3 regions of the Rosenbergiella sp. YN46 genome follow, and region 1 is predicted to be linked to each of the others. Evidence: predicted binding sites of a transcription regulator. Region 1 holds the regulator's gene; each other region holds the start of a gene.
What was found. The regulator PurR, encoded in region 1, represses purine synthesis genes. The targets are predictions, from matches to a motif close to CANGCAAACGTTTGCNTG.
Positions count from the first base shown of each region.

Region 1 (7,843 bases):
CTCCGGGGCGCTATGGCGCCCCACTTACTGCATTAAGCCCTAAAATTTGCCATAATACCCGCTTGCTCGTTTCCCCCGTAACAAGAGACCCCGGATGTCCGACAACGCTCAACTGAACGGTCTGTGCGACCGCTTTCGCGGCTTTTATCCCGTTGTAATCGACGTGGAAACTGCCGGTTTTAACGCAAAGACCAACGCCCTTCTGGAAATAGCCGCTATCACGCTCAAGATGGACGAAGACGGCTGGCTGACGACCGACGAAACCCTGCACTTCCACGTTGAGCCTTTTGAGGGAGCGGTTCTGGAGCCGGAAGCGCTGGCGTTTACCGGTATCGATCCCCATAACCCGCTGCGCGGCGCGGTCAGCGAATACGACGCCCTGCACGCCATTTTCAAAATGGTGCGCAAAGGGGTGAAAGCAAGCAACTGCAACCGGGCGATTATGGTGGCGCACAATGCCACTTTCGACCACGGTTTTATGATGGCAGCGGCGGAGCGCGCCGGTCTGAAACGCAATCCGTTTCATCCGTTTGTCACCTTCGATACCGCCGCCATGAGCGGACTGGCGCTGGGCCAGACCGTGCTGGCAAAAGCCTGCATCGCCGCCGGGATCGACTTCGACGGCGAACAGGCGCACTCTGCGCTCTACGACACCGAACGCACGGCGCAACTGTTCTGTGAAATCGTCAACCGCTGGAAGCGGCTGGGCGGCTGGCCGCTGCCTCAGGTCGAAAGCGACGAGGTATAAGTCACAGCCACAAAAAAGGCGGTTCATCATGAACCGCCTTTTTATCAGTCAAAGAGCGACTTATTCCGCGTCGGACTCTTCCGACTTATGCTTTGCGGCGGTTTCTTTGATAAGCGTTTGCAGCTCGCCGGCCTGATACATCTGGATGATGATATCGCAACCGCCAACCAGTTCGCCTTCCACCCACAGTTGCGGAAAGGTCGGCCAGTTAGCATATTTCGGCAGCTCGGCGCGAATATCCGGATTCTGCAAAATATCCACGTAGGCGAAGCGCTCGCCGCAGGCGGCCAGCGCCTGAACAGCCTGAGCAGAGAAGCCACAGCTGGGCAACTTCGGCGACCCCTTCATGTACAGCAGGATGGGGTTCTCGTTAATCTGGCGCTCAATTTTTTCGATAGTGGTGCTCATTGTCATGCTTCCTCAAGCTTTTTACGGCGTTAGCCTTACATTGTAGCCACTCACGGCCAGTGGTAAAACACCCGCTTTCACAGGGTTATCGCCATGACGGCCACGCGTGGGAAAAGCTGCATACAGAATAACACTTTACTCGCGGGCGCGTGAACATTCCCCAGCCAGGATCGGCACGGTTTTATTCGGTTGATGGTGAAAAAAACGAATAGCCTCCCCCACCGTCACGTCTGGAAACAAAAAACCCGCTTCCCGCATGCGGTTTCAGTAGATTAAAATCCCCTGACGCTCAGAGACGACGCCGCCCGGCGCCGCACTAACCATCGTTCAGGAAGATAACGAGTGGCCCGAAAAAGAAAATTTGCGCTTACCGTTTGCGCGCTGTTCCTGGGCAGCGCCCTGGTGGCTCCTGCCCAGGCTGCGGGACACAGCCACCAGACGACACAGCACAAGGCTCGCCCCCATAAGTCAGGTACCCGTCATAAGCCGGCGCTGCGCACCAGCAAACGCCACGCCAGCGCCCGCAGTAATAAACACACCGCTCAGCGAAAAAACCGCGCTCACGCCACAGACGCCTCAATAGCCAGCGCTCACAGAGCCAGAATCGAAAAGGCCCGCAAACTGGCAATGAGTAAATTAATGAATCAGTTGGGAAAACCCTATCACTGGGGAGGAAGTTCGCCGCGTACCGGTTTTGATTGCAGCGGTCTGGTCTGGTATGCCTATAAAGATCTGGTCAATATCCGCATCCCCCGCACCGCCAACGAAATGTATCACCTGCGCGACGCAGCACCGGTGAATCGCGGCGAGCTACAGCGCGGCGATCTGGTTTTCTTCCGCATTCGCGGCCGCGGCGCCGCCGATCACGTAGGGGTCTATGTGGGAAATGGCAAGTTTATCCAGTCGCCGCGCACCGGGCGCGATATCCAGATAACCTCTCTGAGTGACGACTACTGGCAGCGCCACTACATTGGCGCCCGCCGGGTTATGACCCCGAACACTCTGCGCTAACGCGTGGATTCGCCCCCTGGGTTCAAGGGGGCGTCGTTTTCATTACTCGGCATCCACGGCCAGCGTCCGCTCCGACGTCTTACGCGACGAAAACAGCACCAGTAGTAGTCCCAGTGCGGCGATAATGCCGCCCATCACCGGAACAAAGCCGTATCCCAGCCCACCGGAGATTACCGCACCGCCCGCCGCCGCGCCCAGCGCGTTACCGAGGTTAAAAGCACCAATATTGACCGACGAAGAGAGCCCCGGCGCTTCATGGGCTACGCGCATCACCCGCATCTGCAGCGGCGGAACCACGGCAAAGGTTGCCGCGCCCCAAACTACCATGGCGATAGCGGCGCCGACCTCGCTGCGCGCAAGCCAGGGTATCGCCACCATAATCACGGTCAACAGCAGCAGAAAACCTTTCAGAGTACCGTTAACCGAACGGTCAGCGCAGCGGCCGCCCAGATAGTTACCCAGCGAAAATCCCAGCCCCACCAGCACCAACATCCCGGTAGTGAAACCCGGTGATGCGTGAGTCACGCGCTGAAGTACCGGTGCGATATAGGTATAAAGGGTAAACATCGCCCCTGCGCCCAGAACCGTGGTCAGCAGCGCCATTAATACCTGAGGACGCATCAGTACTCCCAGCTCGCGCTTCACGTCCGGACGAGCCCCAGCGCCGCCCGCAGGCAGTGACAGCCACAGGCTCAGCATCGCGATCGCGCCCAGACCGGCGGTGGCAAGGAAGGACATACGCCAGCCGATGGCGCTGCCCAGCCAGGTCGCAGCTGGCACGCCGCCGATGTTAGCGATAGTCAGTCCCATAAACATAGTGGCTACCGCGCTGGCCTGCTTCTCTTTGGGTACCAGGCTCGCCGCCACTACCGATCCCAGTCCAAAGAAAGCGCCGTGGTTAAGGCTGGTGATAATGCGGGAAAGCAGAAGCATGCCATAATTCGGCGCCAGCGCTGACAGCAGGTTGCCGACAATAAAGATTCCCATCAGAAACAGCAGCGCACTGCGTCTGGCACGATGCGATAGCAGTAGCGTCATCAGCGGCGCGCCAACCATTACGCCAATTGCGTAAGCGCTAATCAGCATACCGGCCACGGGAATGGAAACCCCTACGCCATCGGCGATCACCGGTAATAAGCCCATAGGGGAAAATTCTGTTGTTCCTATACCAAATGCCCCGATGGCCAGCGCCAGTAAGGGGAAATTGACTTTCATTGTTATTTCTCCGGTAAATTCGGGAGACAGCTTCCGCAAGGGCGGAACTCACTGCTTCCGGATATCGTCAGGCGGAGAATAATGACAGTCTGAAGGGAAAAGTTAAAGTCGTGTTAAAAGCAAAAGGCTGTTGCGCAAATGGCAATAATAGAAAGGCCCGGATACGCAACAGGGCGCATCCGGGCCGGAGATTAATGCAGTACGGCGGTCAGGGCGCCGCCAACAATCACGCCAAGGGCGATAATGGTGGTGATCAGCGAGTATTTCAGATCGGTACTCATGCGTTTCTCCTGCTCCTTTTCCATATTTAGTGTAAGGACTGATTCATTTTCCCACAAACGGCTCTGAAAATCCTGCATCAAGTGGCTTTATATGCAGATTTCCTCTTCCACTTTTGGCGAAGATAGGACAAAATCCCCGGCTAACTTGTTTATGCGCCGTCCGGTTATGCCCTCCTCCCGTTTAATGTCGCCTCCCCGACATACCCGCAGCCCGAAAAGTTGCGCCCCGGGATAAGTCCAGGCAAACGATTAACCGGCCGGTATTCAGGAACCCAGGAAATGGCCGGGAGTGACGACTGATGGCAACAATTAAAGATGTGGCAAAGCGGGCAAACGTCTCCACCACGACGGTGTCACATGTCATTAATAAAACCCGCTTTGTCGCGGAAGAGACCCGTAATGCGGTATGGGCCGCCATCAAAGAGCTACATTACTCACCCAGCGCCGTAGCCCGCAGCCTGAAAGTGAATAACACCAGGACCATCGGGCTGTTGGCCACCAGCAGTGAAGCCCCCTACTTTGCGGAAATTATCGAGGCCATAGAGAAAAACTGTTTTGATACGGGCTACACCCTGGTACTGGGCAACGCCTGGAACAACCAGGAAAAGCAACGCGCCTACCTGTCGATGATGGCCCAGAAGCGCGTTGACGGCCTGCTGGTGATGTGTTCGGAATATCCGGAGCCGCTGCTGGAGATGCTCGAAGAGTACCGCCACATTCCGATGGTGGTGATGGACTGGGGCGAAGCGAAAGCCGATTTCACCGACTCGGTGATCGACAATGCCTTCGAAGGGGGTTACATGGCGGGACGCTATCTGATTGAACGCGGCCATCGCGATATCGGCGCGATCCCCGGCTCGCCGCACCGCAATACTGGCGCTGGCCGTCTGGCAGGCTTTAAAAAGGCGCTGGAAGAAGCGCGCATCAGACTGAACGAAAAATGGGTGGTTCAGGGCGACTTCGAGCCGGAATCCGGCTACCGCGCCATGCAGCAGATTCTGTCCGCGCCGCAGCGCCCCACGGCGGTATTCTGCGGCGGCGATGTAATGGCGATGGGCGCCCTGTGCGCCGCCGACGAAATGGGCCTGCGGGTTCCTCAGGATATTTCGATTATCGGTTATGACAATGTGCGCAACTCCCGTTACTTCACACCAGCGCTGACCACCATCCACCAGCCCAAGGATTCTCTGGGAGAAACGGCTTTTAATATGCTTATCGACCGTATCGTCAATAAGCGCGAGCAGTCCCGCACTCTGGAAGTTCACCCACGCCTGATTGAACGCCGCTCGGTGGCCGATGGCCCGTTCCGCGACTATCGGCGCTAACGCCAGGGAGCCCGCTCAGTCGGGCTCCTTCAGCCATTCCGCATTCAGCGTTTCGCTATCCCCCAGATAATCCAGCAGCCAGACCAGCACCGGCGACGCTTCATTCTGACGCCAGCTCAGACAGCAGGCGGCATCCGGAAAACGGTTTTCCAGGGTCAGCGCCGTCCAGCGACCACTTTTTATCCGAGGTTGCGCAATATGGGCCGGCACCATACCGACACACAACCCGGCATCCAGACACTCTTTTGCACTCTCCCAGTCCGGTACCACCATGCGGCGCTGGTTATCCAGTAGCCAGGTGGTACGCTTAGGCAGCGAACGCGAAGTATCCTCCAGCACCAGCGAAGGCCAGCGCCGCAGCCGTTCGTCATCCAGCGGTCCCCTCTCTTCTGCCAGCGGATGACTGGCCGCCACCACGCAATGCCAGCGCAGCATCCCCATATCCCGAAACGCGTAACGCCCCCCAACAGGCACCGCCCGGGTAGCGCCGATCGCCAGCTCCACGCGCCCGTCTTCCAGCGCATCCCACACGCCGTTAAACACTTCACGGGAAACCAGCAGCTCCACATCGGGAAAATGGCGATAGAAATCCAGCACCAGCTGGCGGATACGCGCCGGTTTGACGATGTTATCCACGGCGATGGAAAACTGACCGCGCCAGCCGTTGGCTATCTGCTGACAGCGCTGGCGAGTGGCGAGCATTTTTTTGATAACTTCTCGCCCCTCGCGCAGAAAAAAGGCCCCGGCCTCCGTCAGTTCAACATCGCGGTGGCGGCGCACGAACAGCGGTACCGCCAGCCATGTCTCTAACTGACGCACGGTATAGCTGACCGCCGAAGGCACCCGATGCAGCTCCTGAGCCGCCGAACTAAAGCTGCCGTTACGAGCAACGGCATCTACCACTTCCAGTGAGTATTCTGACCACATATCTGCCTGCAAAAAATTTGAATGCAACAGGCAAATATTAGCGTTTCACAAGCGATAGCGCACTCCTTACACTGCACCCATTGTTTGTGTATCACCAGAAAAAGCGTTAGAGAAAAATCATGCGATCTGGAAAAGGATTTATGGCCTGGCTGGCCGGGCTGAGCGTTATCGGCTTTCTGGCCACCGATATGTACCTGCCGGCATTTTCCGCCATGCAGCACAGTCTGAACGCCGCGCCTGGCGCGATAAGCGCCAGCCTGAGCCTGTTTCTGGCCGGTTTCGCCCTGGCCCAGTTGGTCTGGGGGCCGCTGTCGGATCGCTTCGGCCGCCGCCCGATACTGCTGGCAGGGCTGACGCTGTTCGCTCTCGGCTGTCTGGGAATGCTGTGGGTGAAGAGCGCGGCGCTGATGCTGACGCTGCGCTTTATTCAGGCGGTTGGCGTCTGTGCCGCCACCGTCAGCTGGCAGGCGCTGGTGGCCGACCGCTATCCGGGGCCCCAGGCAAAACGGGTTTTCGCCACTATTATGCCGCTGGTGGCGCTTTCCCCGGCTCTGGCGCCGCTACTGGGCAGCTGGCTGCTGGTGCACTTCGAATGGCAGGCTATCTTCCTTGCGCTGTTTATCATCACTCTGCTGCTGATGGCTCCCGCCCTGCGTCTGCCTCCGCATTTTCCTGCGCCATCTGAGGGCACACAGGCACCGAAAACCGGGTTTGTGACGCTGCTGCGCAGTCGCGGCTACCGCGGCAACGTGCTGATTTACGCGGCCTGTTCCGCCAGTTTCTTCGCCTGGCTTACCGGCTCGCCGTTTCTGCTGCGCGATCTGGGCTACGGCCCCGGCGCCACCGGGCTGAGCTACGTGCCCCAGACTATCGCTTTTCTGGCAGGCGGCTACGGCTGTCGCAGCGCGCTATCCCGCTGGAGCGGCGAGCAACTGTTACCGTGGCTGCTGAGTCTCTTTGCGCTGAGCGTACTGGCGACCTGGGGCGTAGCGCTTTCCGGCCATGCGACCCTGACGCTGCTGCTAATCCCCTTCTGCATAATGGCGCTGGCTAACGGCGCAATCTACCCCATCGTCGTTTCCGCGGCCCTGCTGCCATTTCCGGGCGATGCCGGACGTGCCGCCGCGTTGCAGAATACGCTGCAGCTCGGGCTTTGTTTTCTGGCCAGTTTGCTGGTTTCATGGGGAGTGGAACAGCCGCTGATTACCACCACCGGCGTAATGGTTGCTACCGTAGTACTGGCGCTACTGGGCTACCTGATGCAGCGCGCACCGCAGCAACAGTGGCGCCCATCACGCCAGGGAAAATAACGGGATAAATAATGCTATTCCCATCTAATTAGGGCACTAACAATTTTTATTGAATCACTTTTATCAGAGGCATATACTGAAAACAGCTCTGGATATATATCATAAATATTAGGTAGTAACGGGAGCGCCCTGCTCCCGTTTTCTGTTATTTGAGGGTCTTACAAGGAAGACTTCTCCTTCTTTATTCACGTCGGTAATCGGACGCTCGGATTTTCCGTGAGAATTCTCACAAGGCCAAAATAGCGACTACGCTTTTTCTGATAGCGTAAAAGCTGTAATGGACCCGATCGCAATCAGGTGATGGAGAAACTATGAGTTCATCGTGTATAGAAGAAACCAGCGTCACTGACAGCGAGTGGTATCGCATCGCCAGTGAGATGCTCGGACGGGCCAGCATCAATATAAATGGCACCGCACCGGGCGATATTCAGGTTAAGAATCCCAACTTCTTCAAGCGTGTATTACAGGAAGGTTCGCTGGGGCTGGGCGAAAGTTACATGGACGGCTGGTGGGAATGCGACAGGCTCGATATCTTTTTTACCAAAGTTCTGCGCGCTGGCCTGGAAAATCAACTGCCGCACCACCTTAAGGATACGTTGCGCATCGCCGCCGCCCGTC
Region 1 is NZ_JAZHEE010000021.1:20,490-28,332, forward strand. It holds gene rnt (ribonuclease T) at 95-748, shown strand; gene V3W49_RS14810 (Grx4 family monothiol glutaredoxin) at 809-1,156, opposite strand; gene V3W49_RS14815 (C40 family peptidase) at 1,499-2,167, shown strand; gene V3W49_RS14820 (MFS transporter) at 2,210-3,382, opposite strand; gene cydH (cytochrome bd-I oxidase subunit CydH) at 3,574-3,663, opposite strand; gene purR (HTH-type transcriptional repressor PurR) at 3,963-4,988, shown strand; gene punR (DNA-binding transcriptional activator PunR) at 5,004-5,915, opposite strand; gene punC (purine nucleoside transporter PunC) at 6,035-7,225, shown strand; gene cfa (cyclopropane fatty acyl phospholipid synthase) at 7,537-7,843, shown strand, end outside.

Region 2 (7,843 bases), on a different contig from region 1:
CGTTGGCTACCAGCGCCTGTTGGGTTTCGACCAGGCCCAGCTCCCACGGGCAGCCGGCGTATTTCACCGACGTGAGCGGGCTTGCACCAGTGCCGCCGTCGTAGCCGGCGATAGTGATAAGATCGGCATAGGCTTTGGCCACGCCAGTGGCGATGGTGCCGACGCCTGGTTCAGAAACCAGCTTCACGGAGATCATCGCCCGCGGGTTGACCTGCTTCAGGTCGAAGATAAGCTGTGCCAGATCCTCGATAGAATAGATATCGTGGTGTGGCGGTGGCGAAATCAGGGTCACGCCAGGTACCGAATAGCGCAGTTTAGCGATATAAGGGGTGACCTTATCGCCGGGCAGCTGTCCACCTTCGCCTGGCTTGGCGCCCTGGGCAACTTTAATCTGAATGACGTCGGCATTGCTCAGATAGGCAGGGGTGACGCCGAAGCGTCCCGAAGCGACCTGTTTGATGCGCGATACTTTGTTGGTGCCGTAGCGTGCCGGATCTTCGCCGCCTTCACCGGAGTTAGAGAATCCGCCGATGCTGTTCATGGCTTCCGCCAGCGATTCATGGGCCTCCGGGCTCAGAGCACCGATAGACATGGCTGCAGTATCGAAACGCTTAAACAGTTCGCTGGCGGGCTCGACGGCATCGACAGAAATGGCCTCGCCTTGTGGATTCAGCGCCAGCAGATCGCGTAGCGCAGCGACGGGGCGCTCGTTCACCAGTCTGGCGTAGGCCTGATAGTCCTGATAGTCGCCGCTTTGAACTGCCTGTTGCAGGGTGCGAACCACATCCGGGTTATAGGCATGGTATTCACCGCCGTGGACGTACTTCAGCAGTCCGCCCTGGTTCAGCGGCTTACGGGTCAGCCAGGCGCGTTTTGACAGGTTCAGCAGATCCTGCTGGAAGTCGCTGAAGCTGGCGCCGCCAATGCGGGTCACCACGCCGGGGAAGCAGAGATCGCACAGTTCCTGATGCAGTCCCACGGCTTCGAACAACTGAGCGCAGCGGTAGGAGGCGATGGTGGAGATCCCCATCTTGGACATGATCTTGTACAGACCTTTATTGATGCCGTTACGGTAGTTAAGCATCACTTCGCGCCAGGACTTGCTGATGGTGCCGCCGTCCACCATACGGGCCAGGGTTTCATAGGCCAGATACGGGTAGATAGCCGTGGCGCCGAAGCCGAGTAGTACTGCAAAATGGTGAGGATCGCGGGCGCTGGCAGTCTCGACGATGATATTAGCGTCACAGCGCAGGTTCTTTTCGATCAGGCGGCGTTGAATAGCGCCCACCGCCATCGGCGCCGGTACCGGCAGGCGGTTTTTCGCGATATTGCGATCGGAAAGTACCAGCAGCACGGTGCCGTTGTGCACCATGCGCTCCGCTTCGTCGCACAGCGCGTTAATGGTGGTTTCCAGAGAGGCGCTGGCGATATCGTAAGTGATATCGAGAGTATCGGCGCGATAGTACTCTTCGTCGAAGGTGGTGAGCTGACGGAAGTCAGACCACAGCAGGATAGGCGATTTAAAGCTCAGCCGATGTGCCTGGCCTTCCGCTTCGCAGAAGACATTCATCTCGCGACCAATATTGGTGGCCAGCGACATGACGTGGGCTTCGCGCAGTGGATCGATAGGTGGATTGGTTACCTGAGCGAACTGCTGGCGGAAGTAGTCATAGATAATACGCGGCTGGCTGGAAAGCACGGCGAAGGGAGTATCGTCGCCCATGGAGCCGGTAGCTTCCTGACCATTTTCGCCCAGCACGCGAATCACCGAATCCAGCTCTTCGCTGCTGTAGTTAAACTGCTTCTGATAGCTCGACAGCAGGTCGTCGTCCATTTCTCGCACGCCGACCTGATCGTCCGGCAGCTCTTCGAACGGCACCAGACGCTGAACATATTGATCCATCCAGGCTTTGTACGGATGGCGGCCTTTAAGCTCGTTATCGGTTTGGGCCGAATGCAAAATCTGCCCGCTACGGGTATCGATAACCATCAGTTCGCCTGGGCCGACGCGCCCTTTTTCCACCACCTCATCAGGCTGATAATCCCAGATGCCCACTTCCGACGCGCAGGTGATCAGCTTGTCTTTTGTGATAACGTAGCGTGCCGGGCGCAGGCCGTTACGATCCAGGCTACAGGCGGCAAAGCGGCCATCGGACAGTACGATACCTGCCGGGCCGTCCCAGGGCTCCATATGCATGGAATTAAAGTCGAAAAAGGCGCGCAGTTCGGGATCCATATCCGGATTGCTCTGCCAGGCTGGCGGCACCAGCAGGCGCATGGCGCGCACGATATCCATGCCGCCGCTTAACAGTAGCTCCAGCATATTATCCAGTGAGCTGGAATCAGAGCCGGTTTCGTTAACGAACGGAGCGGCGTCCTGCAGATCGGGGATCAGTGGAGTTTTAAATTTATAGGTACGGGCCCTGGCCCACTGGCGGTTACCGGTGATGGTGTTGATTTCGCCGTTGTGCGCCAGATAGCGGAAGGGCTGCGCCAGCGGCCAGCGCGGCACGGTGTTTGTGGAAAAGCGCTGGTGGAACAGGCAGATGGAAGATTCCAGGCGCAGATCGGCCAGGTCCAGGTAGAAGCGCGGCAGATCCGCCGGCATACACAGACCTTTATAAATATTGACCAGGTTGGACAGGCTACAGACGTAGAAATCCTGATCCTGAATGCGCTTTTCAATACGGCGGCGGGCGATAAACAGACGGCGCTCCATATCGCGCGGGCGCCAGCCGGCCGGTGCGTTAACAAAAATTTGCTCAATGCGGGGCAGGGAGGAGAGGGCGATTTCACCGAGCACGTCGTCGTTGGTAGGCACGTCGCGCCAGCCTACGATAGACAGGGTTTCCTGACGCAGCTCCTCCTCAACAATTTCACGGCAGGCGCGCGCAATAGCATCGTCCTTACTTAAGAAAATCATGCCGACCGCGTAGTTTTTGGCAAGGCGCCATCCCCGCTCTTCGGCCACCAGGCGGAAAAAACGGTCAGGTTTTTGTAACAGAAGTCCGCAGCCATCGCCGGTTTTACCATCGGCGAGAATAGCGCCGCGGTGCTGCATGCGGGCCAGTGCGTGGATAGCGGTACGCACTACTTTGTGGCTGGGGTCGCCTTCTATGTGGGCGATCAGGCCAAAACCACAGTTATCCTTCTCTAAGGATTTATCGTACAACATATCAGTGAACCTCCCCAGGCTCTGCGAGATTCCCGATACCGTTTGCTTTTGGGCGCAGAAGGGGCTGTGGCGACGAGTCGCGCATTATTGACGCCTGACTCGAATTCGCCCTCCTTCAGACCTTCGCAGCGGTGACACAAGTATTGAGGACTTGCTTAAGAGGGAATCTCAATTACTGCATAAATATGATGGGGAGACCCCCATCGAGAAAGCTTCCAGCGAAATTCCAACTTATCGGGAAAGCGAACACAGGTCAAATGGCAAACTTATTTATCAAAAAAACGAGCGAAACATGACTATCTTTATGTATTTAAAGGAATTTAATGTATTTCAATCTACATTATGGCCAGTGCCAGCGCTGGGCTTTCTGTGATCTCTCTCACTAAATAATCAGGCATTCGATATCGATGAATGCTGTCTGTGAGGTTAATGCCAGTTTTTTTCACCAGTTTTTTTTTGAAAGGCAATCTATATGACTGTTTTTGGCGTGGAATAAATAATTTAACCAGACTGGCAAAAATATAAGGATAAGTTATTAGCCGGCCAATGGATAAAGTTGCAATGATAATGAATTAGTATGCATATAGAGAGTCCCCCCCGCAGACGCTTGATCCAGGTCATCGCCAGAGGGTGTGGATAATGGCAGGCTGGCCCCCTTTTTCATGGGCCGGTCAGACAGATTATGCAGTTACAGAAATTAGTCAATATGTTCGGCGGCGATCTTCGCCGCCGCTATGGCGAAAAGGTTCATAAGCTGGCGCTGCACGGCGGTTTTAGCTGCCCCAACCGGGATGGCACGCTGGGACGCGGCGGATGCACGTTCTGTAACGTCGCTTCGTTTGCCGATGAGAGTCAGCGGTACCACTCCATCAGCGAGCAGTTGGAAACGCAGTCCGGCAAGCTGGATCGGGCCCGGCTGTGGCTCGCCTATTTCCAGGCCTATACCAGCACTTTTGCGGAAGTCGAAGTGTTGAAGAATATGTACCAACAGGCGGTAGCCCGGGCTGAGGTCGTTGGGCTGTGCGTCGGCACGCGGCCGGACTGCGTGCCAGAAAGCGTGCTGGATCTGCTGAGCAGTTACCGGGAACAGGGCTATGAGGTCTGGCTGGAACTGGGGTTGCAAAGCGCCCATGACAGAACTCTGCATCGCATTAATCGCGGCCATGATTTTTCCTGTTATCAGGACACCGCTCGTCGCGCCAGGGCGCGCGGTCTGAAGGTATGCAGCCATCTGATTGTTGGACTCCCCGGCGAAGGTCAAGAGGCCTGTCTGCAAACGCTCGAAAAGGTGGCGGAAACCGGCGTTGACGGAATTAAACTGCATCCGCTGCATGTCGTTGAGGGCAGTATCATGGCGAAGGCCTGGCGCGCCGGGCGTCTGACTCCGCCCACGCAGGCGGGCTACGGCGCTATCGCCGGGGAGATGATCCGCCATACTCCGCCGGAGATCGTCTGGCATAGAGTATCCGCCAGTGCTCGTCGCCCCACGCTTCTGGCGCCATTATGGTGCGAAAACCGCTGGCTCGGCATGCTGGAAGTCGACAACTGGCTGCGGGCTTATGGGCCGCAGGGATCGGCGCTGGGGCGTCCCTGGCGTTCGCCGGATTAACCGGAGGGCTAGCGCGATCTAATTTACGCTATTTTTCCGGTATGATTGAGATTCAAACGCAGCTAAGGAATCCCCGATGAAGCAAATCCGGAAACTGGCGCAGTATTATGTCGATCTGATGATGAAGCTGGGCCTGGTCCGCTTCTCCCTGCTGTTGGCCCTGGCGCTGGTGGTACTGGCGATGGTGGTGCAGATGGCGGTCACCATGCTGCTGCGCGGCCAGGTGGAAAGCATAGATGTGATCCGCTCGATATTTTTTGGTCTGCTGATCACCCCCTGGGCGGTCTACTTCCTGTCGGTGGTGGTGGAGCAGCTGGAAGAGTCGCGGCAGCGCCTTAGCCGGCTGGTGGAAAAGCTGGAAGAGATGCGCGAGCGCGATCTGATGCTTAACGTTCAGCTTAAAGACAATATTGCCCAGCTGAATCAGGAGATAGCCGAGCGCGAAAAGGCGGAGGCCGAGCGCCAGACCATGCTCGAAAAGCTCAAGGTCGAAATGAAGGAGCGTGAAGAGACCCAGATTCGCCTGGAACAACAGTCCTCTTTCCTGCGTTCTTTCCTTGATGCCTCTCCGGATCTGGTGTTCTACCGCAATGAAGATAAAGAGTTTTCCGGCTGTAACCGGGCTATGGAACTGCTGACCGGCAAAAGTGAAAAGCAGCTTATCGGTCTGAAACCTCATGAAGTGTATAACGATGAAGCCGCGCTCAAAGTGATAGAAACCGATGAGAAGGTGTTTCGTCACAATGTCTCCCTGACCTATGAACAGTGGCTGGATTACCCTGACGGGCGCAAGGCCTGTTTTGAGATCCGTAAGGTGCCTTATTACGATCGGGTCGGTAAGCGTCATGGTCTGATGGGCTTTGGCCGCGATATCACCGAGCGTAAGCGCTATCAGGAAGCGCTGGAGCGTGCCAGTCGTGATAAGACCACGTTTATTTCTACCATCAGCCACGAACTTCGTACTCCGCTGAACGGTATTGTGGGACTGAGCCGTATCCTGCTGGATACCGATCTGACGCCGGAGCAGGAAAAATACCTGAAAACTATCCATGTTTCCGCTGTGACGCTGGGGAACATCTTCAACGATATTATCGATATGGATAAGATTGAACGTCGTAAGGTACAGCTCGATAACCAACCGGTAGATTTCACCAGTTTTATGGGCGAGCTGGAGAACCTGTCGGCGCTTCAGGCCCAGCAGAAAGGGCTGCGCTTTGTGATGGAGCCGACGCTGCCGCTCCCCCATCAGGTGATTACCGACGGCACCCGTCTACGCCAGATCCTGTGGAACCTGATAAGCAACGCAGTGAAATTTACCCGCGAAGGTCAGGTGACGGTGCGAATTCGCTACGACGATGGCAACATGCTGCGCTTCGAGGTCGAGGATTCAGGTATCGGCATTCCCCAGGAAGAGCAGGATAAGATCTTTGCCATGTACTATCAGGTGAAGGATAGTCACGGTGGCAAGCCCGCGACGGGTACCGGCATTGGGTTGGCGGTTTCCCGGCGGCTGGCGAAAAGTATGGGCGGGGATATTACCGTGAACAGCCAGCCAGGACAGGGCTCGACCTTTGTACTGACAATTCAGGCGCCTCAGGTGGCGGAAGAGGTAGAAGATGCCCTGGATCAGGATGACATGCCACTGCCGGCGCTGCATGTGCTGCTGGTGGAAGATATTGAGCTGAACGTGATAGTCGCTCGTTCGGTGCTGGAAAAAATGGGCAACAGCGTGGACGTTGCCATGACTGGCAACGAGGCATTGACTCTGTTCCAGCCTGATGAATTCGATCTGGTGCTGCTGGATATTCAGTTGCCGGATATGAGCGGGCTGGATATCGCCAGAGAGCTGCATAAGCGCTATAGACCAGAGCAGCTACCGCCGCTGGTAGCGCTGACAGCCAACGTGCTGAAGGACAAAAAAGAGTATCTGAACGCCGGAATGGACGACGTACTGAGCAAACCGCTGGCGGTACCGGCCCTGACCGCCATGATTAAGAAATTCTGGGATGGCTGTGTACAGCAGGGCGAAAATGAAAAGGAGACGCAAGGAATCGTGGCTGATAAAGATAAGCAGCAGATCCTGTTTGACCTTCCCATGCTGGAACAGTACCTGGATCTGGTCGGGGAGAAGGTGATCCTGGACGGGCTGGATATGTTTGAAAAAATGATGCCGGGCTATCTGAGCGTGCTGGAGTCTAATCTAACGGCTCACGATCGCAAAGGCATCGTCGAAGAGGGACATAAAATAAAAGGCGCCGCCGGTTCGGTGGGGCTGCGTCATCTGCAGCAGTTAGGTCAGCAGATCCAGTCACCGGATCTTCCCGCATGGTGGGATAACGTCGGTGACTGGGTCGAAGAGCTTAAGCAGGAATGGCATCAGGACGTTGAGGCCCTGAGACGCTGGGTGGCGGAGAGCAGAAAAAAATGACCCCGGCCAGGCCGGGGTGCGCGAAGACTGCGCCAACACCAGGGAAAACGAGGCGCCGCTGGCTATTAGTTTGATTCATGGGATAGCGACGCCGGGAGAGTCGTGTTGCACAAGGCAATAAGATAGCAAACCTTATCGGTTTTGTTACCTGAATCAGTAAAATATGTGAAGTATAGCGTCCTAATAAAAATTTTTTATTGCCATTTTCCGATTGAGAAAAAGGACTAATGATATGAAAAAAATTGGCGTCATTCTTTGTGGCTGCGGCGTTTACGACGGCTCAGAAGTCCATGAAGCGGTGATCACACTGTTAGCGATAGCCCGCTCAGGCGCACAGGCGGTTTGCTTCGCTCCGGATAAAACTCAAGCAGACGTTATCAATCATCTGACCGGGGAGCCAATGGCGGAAAGTCGCAATGTTCTGATTGAAGCGGCGCGAATTGCCCGTGGCGAAATCCGCTCGTTGGTCGAAGCTCAGGCTCGGGAGCTGGATGCGCTGATTGTGCCTGGTGGCTTTGGTGCTGCGAAAAACCTGAGCAACTTTGCCTCTCAGGGGAGCGACTGTACCCTCGATCCTGAGCTGCTTCGCATTGCCCGTGAATGCCACCAGGCCGGGAAACCGCTGGGCTTT
Region 2 is NZ_JAZHEE010000004.1:53,711-61,553, forward strand. It holds gene gltB (glutamate synthase large subunit) at 1-3,175, opposite strand, end outside; gene mnmL (tRNA modification radical SAM protein MnmL/YtqA) at 3,858-4,784, shown strand; gene arcB (aerobic respiration two-component sensor histidine kinase ArcB) at 4,861-7,212, shown strand; gene elbB (isoprenoid biosynthesis glyoxalase ElbB) at 7,445-7,843, shown strand, end outside.
Region 2: gltB (glutamate synthase large subunit) is a predicted target of PurR. The motif match lies at 3,207-3,224, and genes of this name have one in related genera.

Region 3 (7,843 bases), on a different contig from region 1:
TTCGGGCTGATATCGATGCGGGCGCCGGTAATGATGCCCGCCTGCTTCATCTTTTCCACCCGTACATGAATGGTACCGGGGCTGACGCTAAACTGTTTGGCCAGCTCGGCATAGGGGGTGCGGGCATTTTTCATTAATGCCGTCAGAATGCCGCGGTCGAGATTGTCGATCTGATAATTTTCCATCGTTTTTCCTTATGGATATTAAATGATGTTCATTTTTAGTTGGTATTTATTATTGGATTATAATCGATAAGGGCTTTTTTGATGGTGAATATTGAATCCATGGCAGTTTTTGTTGCTTAATCTTCTCTATTGGAAGACAGGAGCAAAGACAATGAAATCCACCTGGATCGCAAAACAACGCCAAATCAGTTTCGTTAAATCTCACTTTTCCCGCCAGCTGGAAGAGCAACTGGGGTTGCTGGAAGTGCAGGCGCCTATCCTGAGTCAGGTGGGGGATGGCACCCAGGACAATCTGTCCGGCTGTGAAAAGGCGGTGCAGGTGAAAGTCAAAGCGCTGCCGCAGGCACAGTTCGAAGTGGTTCATTCACTGGCCAAGTGGAAGCGAAAAACCCTGGGACTGCATGATTTCAGCGCCGGCGAAGGTATCTATACTCATATGAAAGCGCTGCGCCCGGATGAAGATCGGCTCTCGCCGGTACATTCGGTATATGTCGATCAGTGGGACTGGGAGCGGGTGATGGGCGATGGCGAACGCCATCTCGGGACTCTGAAGCAGACGGTCGAAACCCTGTGGCGGGCCATTCGTGCCACCGAGGCGGAAGTGAGCCGCGAGTTTGGCCTGACGCCGTTCCTGCCGGAACAGATTCACTTTGTGCACAGCGAAGAGCTTCAGCGCCGCTTCCCGGATCTGGACGGCAAAGGCCGTGAACGGGCTATTGCCCGCGAGCTGGGGGCTGTATTCCTGATCGGTATTGGCGGTAAGCTGGCTGATGGCAAGCGCCACGACGTGCGTGCGCCGGACTATGACGACTGGACCACGCCGACGGCGGACGGCTTCGCCGGCCTGAATGGTGATATCCTGGTCTGGAACCCGGTTCTGGAAGACGCTTTTGAGATATCTTCTATGGGGATCCGGGTGGATGCCGAAACCCTGAAGCGTCAGCTCAGGATTACCGGTGATGAAGATCGTCTGCAGCAGTTATGGCACCAGAGTCTGCTGGCGGGCGAGATGCCGCAAACGATCGGTGGCGGTATCGGGCAGTCACGCCTCGTGATGTTGCTGCTGCAACTGCCGCATATCGGCCAGGTGCAGTGCGGCGTATGGCCCACGCAGGTGCATGAGAGCGTGGACGCGCTGCTGTAATCTTTCTTTCCCCGCCGGGCGGCACTGGTCGCCCGGTTTTGTTATCTGCGATCGCTGCGTTTCCAGCGCCGCAGCAGACGGCTGCGCATACCGGTATCAAAGCGCCAGATATGATCGAAGATCTTCAGTATTCCTGGTTTGCCGTGAGCTGACATGGCGATGGCGTGAAAGCACTGCTGCTGGCGGCGCTGTAGCGACTTCACCTTACGAATCACCTCATCCGGCAGGCGCTGGGCGATAAAATCAGAAATAACCACCGCGTCAGCATCGTACCATTCGCCATCCTGCATTTTTTCGATGACCGATCGCAGGCAGCCAGCCAGATCTGTGCCGCCGCGAAAGCGCTGGCTCAGAAAGCGAATCGCCTGTTCAATACCGTCATCGGCGCTCAGTTCATAGCGCACCACCGTGCTTGAGAACAGCATAATAAAGCAGCGCCGGTTATCCGCCAGAGCGATACGCATCAGCGCCAGACAGAGCGCCTTGGCGCAGCGTTCATTAAAGCCGCCCATTGAGCCGGAGGTATCGACGCAGACGATAAACGGGCCGCGCGGCTGCTCGTCAAAATCCTGATGGATAACCGGGCGCTCGCTGATTTTTTCCTGCCAGGCATCTCCCTGTAGCCGGTAGGTGATGAGCTGTTTTTCCGCCAGCCGTCGATAAAAATCGTACTCCAGCTCGCTGATTCCCAGCGTTGCCAGCTCCGGTGGCAATAGCCGCAGAATATCGTCGCTGTGATGCAGCCCTTCCACCTGCTCAGGCACTGAAGCGGGTACGCATACCTGCTGACGCCAGATTTCGGTGGGGGCATCCGGTTTGGGGATCGACCGCGCCTCCCGCGATCGGCCCAGCTGCTCCGCCAGGGCCTGCAATTCGGGTTGATGCTGCAGGAAGTCGCCGTATCTCACGATCATCTGATAGTCGCCACGGCGCAGGCGCCCGGCACTCATATCCCACAGGCGACCAGCGGCATTATCGCTGGCCACCAGCACCGGTTCTAACTGACCACTCAACGCCAGACGTTGCTGAATTTCCGCCAGAAGCTGCTCGCGTTCTTCCTCCAGCAGCTTCTGGCTTAGAGTGGTGGCCTGGACTATCAGGCTCAGGCGCCAGCGCTGCAGAAACAGGGTATGGAGCGCTGGGGTAAAGCGGGGATTATCTGCCGCCATCTGCTGGGCCTGGGCGGTAAAGGGCGATGCGACCTCCGACAGCAGGGCCAATGTCGTGGGCAACTGGATGATAAAGTCCGGGGTATCCAGCTGCTGACAGGACTGATAGTGCAGTACTTCCCGGGCCAGCTGTGGCGGTACCCGGGTTTCGTGCAGCCGCATCCTGAGTTTTTCCCGCCAGCGTGGCACATCCCGGGAGACGGCGTTTTTCAGGCGCGGAAATTTTTTAAAGAAACTTTCCAGTTGAGGGGCGGCCAGCAGCATCACGATAACGCCTTCTATCAGCTCTCCTTCGCTGATGGCGAGGATGGAATCCAGCGCCGCCAGACTCAGCATTGGCGCGCCTGTTTTATCTGGGCAGCGACTTCCTCCAGGCTGGCTTCGATGGATCCTAACCACTCCCGTGAGATGAACAGGCACCTCTGCTGCTCATTAAACTCGTGGTACTGCTGACGCCAGGTATTTTCCAGCTCATCAAGCTGTTCGATAATCGATTCCGGAACTTCCGGCTGCCGGGTACCCGGCAGCGCCAGGAAGGTTTCCTGAAGGCTGATGTCGCGGATCACCAGATGGCGGTTGCCGTCAACTTCCATATTCAGCGGCTGGGCGAAGCCAATGCCGTTCAGTTTGCCGCGAATTTCGCCGCCTTTCTGCAGCCAGGTGCTTAAGGCGCTGCGGGCGATTTCAACGTGAATTACCTCCATATCATGGAGTCGCAGCGGTTTTTGCAGTAGCAGAGTGAGGTTAGCATCCTGCAGGTTCTCCGGCAGGCTGTAGCTGTGGCGGCGATTGAACATACCGCTCTGTCGTTCGACCTTCAGCGCGTCCTTATCGCTCTGGTGCTGTTGCAGACGCAACAGCTGTTGCCTGATGGCACCAAGACGGGATAGCATCGCCTGTTGCTGCCAGGCGCTCCCGGTCATCAATAACTCCACCTCTTTATTGAGCTGATGCAGGCTGTTGATATCGTGCCACAGGCAGTCTTTTAGCAGGATAAGATCGATGGGGGCTACCGCGTCTCGACCGCTAAAGAAGGCGCTGGCCTGAAGTAATCGCAGTGCCTTTTTCCAGCGACGATCGGAGATGCCCGTTGCCTGAGTCTGCGTTTCCAGGCGCTCGCGCAACTGGAATATCAGTTCGAATACGTGATCTGGCAGGGGAATGCGGGCTATCTCCTGCTGCCAGCGCTCATATTCTTCATCGCTGACCTGAAGTCCTGGCGCCACCGGATTCTCTTTTTCATCATGCTGGCTGGTCAGCATGGCGCGGAAGTTTCCCTTATCCTGTACCCGCTCCAGATTCAGGCGGATCAACATACGATCGTAGAGCGCTTCCAGGCTGTTGTCCGCTTCTGGCAGTTCGTTGGACGCCGCAACCAGAAGGCGCATGGGGATCTTCTCTTCCCGGGTGCCGTTGCGGAAGCGACGCTCGTTAATGGCGGTCAGCAGCGTATTCAGAATGGCGGGGCCGGCCTTCCAGATTTCGTCCAGAAAGACGATTTCCGCTTCTGGCAGGTAGCCGTTGGTCAATCGTTCATAGCGCCCTTCGTCTTTCAGAGCCTGAATCGACAGGGGGCCGAAAACTTCTTCCGGCGTGGAAAAGCGGGTCATCAGATATTCGAACGCCCGGGCGTTGCTGAAGGCGAATTTAAGACGCCTTGCTATCAGGCTTTTAGCGATGCCCGGCGGGCCAAGAAGAAAAACGCTTTCGCCGCTCAGGGCCGCCAGCAAACAAAGGCGGACGGCGTGGCTGCGTTCATAAAGCCCGCTTTCCAGCGCCTGGCTGAGCCGTGAAATTCGTTCTGCTAAAAGTGGGGGCTGGGCCATAATAGACATCTGTATCCTTACCCGTAATAAAGGGCGAGTATAGCTGTTTCGAACAATTCGCGATAATAGCCTGAAGTGCGGTGCAATTTTCCTTAAACAGGCACTATCAGGCCAGATTCGGGGTACGATTTTTTCCATAATCGTGCATACTGTGCGCTTTTTGTGAACCAGAACCAGGAATATTCCTCTCTTTTCGCGGTGGTAGCGCGGCGGGAAGGTTAGTTTCCTGACTAAAGATGACGCTATGAGCTCTGATAATAAGCAAGCATTGCCGGCCATCACGCTGGCGGCGATAGGCGTGGTATATGGCGATATCGGTACCAGTCCGCTCTATACGCTACGCGAATGTCTGTCCGGTCAGTTTGGATTTGGCGTTGAACGCGACGCTGTCTTTGGCTTTCTCTCTCTTATTTTTTGGCTACTGGTCTTTGTGGTCTCCATTAAATATCTGACCTTCGTGATGCGGGCCGATAACGCTGGCGAGGGGGGCATCCTGACGTTGATGTCTCTGGCCGGGCGTAACACCTCGGCAAAAGTCACTTCGGTTCTGGTGATTATGGGGCTGATAGGCGGCAGCTTTTTCTATGGCGAAGTGGTGATTACCCCGGCCATTTCGGTGATGTCGGCGATAGAAGGGCTGGAGATCGCCGCGCCGGCGCTCGATCCGTACATTGTGCCGCTTTCAATACTGGTGCTGACGCTGCTGTTTGTTATCCAGAAACACGGTACCGGCATGGTGGGTAAGCTGTTTGCGCCCATTATGATGACCTGGTTTATTGTTCTGGCGGTGTTGGGCGTGCGCAGCATTCTGGCGTTCCCCCAGGTATTGCAGGCGCTGAACCCAATGTGGGCCGCGCACTTTTTTATCGAATATAAGACTATTTCATTCGTGGCGCTCGGCGCGGTGGTGCTGGCGATTACCGGCGTGGAGGCGCTGTATGCCGATATGGGTCACTTCGGCAAGCTGCCTATTCGCATCGCCTGGTTTGCCGTGGTGCTGCCGTCGCTGGTGCTGAATTATTTCGGCCAGGGAGCGCTGCTGCTGCGTAATCCGGAAGCCATCAAGAACCCCTTCTTTTTACTGGCGCCGGACTGGGCGCTAATTCCGCTGCTGATTCTGGCGACCCTGGCGACGGTGATTGCCTCCCAGGCGGTTATTTCCGGCGTTTTCTCACTGACTCGTCAGGCGGTTCGTCTGGGGTATCTGTCGCCCATGCGCATCATCCACACCTCGGAGCGGGAGTCCGGGCAGATCTACATTCCATTTATTAACTGGCTGCTTTATACCTCGGTGGTACTGGTCATCATCAGCTTTGAGCACTCCAGTAATCTGGCGGCGGCCTATGGGATTGCGGTAACGGCAACGATGGTGTTGACCTCGATTCTTTCCTGTACCGTAGCGCGTAAAAACTGGCACTGGAATAAATTTCTGGTGCTGCTGATTGGTCTGGCCTTTCTGTGTGTCGATGTTCCGCTGTTTTCCGCCAATGTGCAGAAGATCTTCTCGGGCGGTTGGCTGCCGCTGGCGCTGGGGCTTATCATGTTTATTGTGATGACCACCTGGAAGAGCGAACGCTTTCGCCTGCTGCGTCGGATGCACGAACATGGCAATTCTCTGGAAGCGCTGATCGCCTCGCTGGAAAAATCTCCGCCGGTGCGGGTTTCCGGTACCGCGGTTTATATGTCCCGGGCGCTGAACGTTATTCCTTTCGCGCTGTTGCATAACCTGAAGCACAATAAAGTGCTGCACGAACGGGTCATTCTGCTGACGCTGCGTACCGAAGACGCGCCTTATGTGCACAACGTGAAGCGCGTAGCCATCGAACAGCTGTCGCCGACCTTCTGGCGCGTAGTGGCCAGTTATGGCTGGCGTGAAACACCCAACGTTGAAGAGGTGTTCCATCGCTGTGGCCTGGAAGGGCTAAGCTGTCGGATGATGGAAACTTCGTTCTTTATGTCCCATGAATCGCTGATTATCGGTAAGCGCCCCTGGTACCTGAAACTGCGCGGTAGGCTGTTCCTGCTGCTGCAACGTAATGCGCTGCGGGCGCCCGATCAGTTCGAAATTCCGCCTAATCGGGTGATTGAGCTCGGTACCCAGGTGGAAATTTAATCTTGCTTAAGGCTCCTTATTAATAAGGGGCCTTTTGTTTATATAGCTGAATCGATACAAAAAATTCCTTTTTCTTCCTCTGTTGCGAAACGTTTCGATAGCGATCACACTTCTGCCATAACCTGATTGTTGCCACGGATGTTGTCTGATTACACTTTCACCAGCGAAACGTTTCGCTCGTGGAGTTAGCAAAATAATGAAAAAAGGCACTGTTCTTAACGCTGAGATCTCCTCAGTCATTTCCCGTCTTGGCCATACCGATACGCTGGTGATTGGCGACGCCGGTCTCCCTATCCCCCAGGGGACTCAGCGCATCGACCTGGCCCTGACGCACGGAATTCCATCTTTTATCCAGGTTCTGGAAAATGTCTGTCAGGAGATGCAGGTGGAAGCCGCTATCCTGGCCGATGAAATAAAAATACATAATCCGGCGCTCCACGATCTATTGCTCGAATTCTTTCTTCAGTTGCAGCAACACCAGGGAAACACCATTGAAATTCGTTACACCCGACATGAGCAGTTTAAACAGCAGACAGCAGCCAGCCGTGCGGTGATTCGCAGCGGGGAGTGTTCCCCGTATGCCAATGTCATACTCTGCGCTGGCGTGACCTTCTGAGGCAGGGATGAACGCACTCTTACAGCTAAAAGGGATCGATAAATCCTTTCCCGGCGTGAAGGCGCTCTCCGGCGCCGCGCTTAATGTCTATCCCGGTCGGGCAATGGCGCTGGTGGGGGAAAACGGCGCCGGTAAATCCACCATGATGAAGGTGTTGACCGGTATCTATACCAAAGATGCCGGTTCGCTGCTGTGGTTGGGCAAAGAGACGACATTTAGCGGCCCGAAAGCCTCCCAGGAGGCGGGCATCGGTATTATTCACCAGGAACTGAATCTGATCCCCGAACTCAGCATTGCCGAAAATATCTTTCTGGGTCGCGAGTTCGTGAACGGCTTTGGTCGTATCCAGTGGGGGAAAATGTATGAAGAGGCGGATAAGCTGCTGAAAAAGCTTAACCTGCGCTTTAACAGCCACCGGCTGGTGGGCGATCTTTCTATCGGCGATCAGCAGATGGTGGAGATTGCTAAAGTCCTGAGTTTTGAATCCCGGGTCATCATTATGGATGAGCCCACCGATGCGCTGACGGATACCGAAACCGAATCGTTGTTCCGCACCATCCGCGAACTGAAGGCCCAGGGGCGCGGTATTGTGTATATCTCCCATCGTATGAAGGAAATCTTCGAAATTTGCGATGACGTCACAGTCTTTCGCGACGGACAGTTTATTGCCGAGCGGGACGTTTCCACGCTGACGGAAGATACCCTGATCGAGATGATGGTCGGTCGTAAGCTTGAAGAGCAATATCCCCATATTGATAAAGCGCCTGGCGAGATCCGGATGCGGGTGGAG
Region 3 is NZ_JAZHEE010000022.1:53,295-61,137, forward strand. It holds gene asnC (transcriptional regulator AsnC) at 1-185, opposite strand, end outside; gene asnA (aspartate--ammonia ligase) at 337-1,329, shown strand; gene viaA (ATPase RavA stimulator ViaA) at 1,371-2,834, opposite strand; gene ravA (ATPase RavA) at 2,828-4,324, opposite strand; gene kup (low affinity potassium transporter Kup) at 4,569-6,437, shown strand; gene rbsD (D-ribose pyranase) at 6,634-7,053, shown strand; gene rbsA (ribose ABC transporter ATP-binding protein RbsA) at 7,061-7,843, shown strand, end outside.
Region 3: rbsD (D-ribose pyranase) is a predicted target of PurR. The motif match lies at 6,599-6,616, and genes of this name have one in related genera.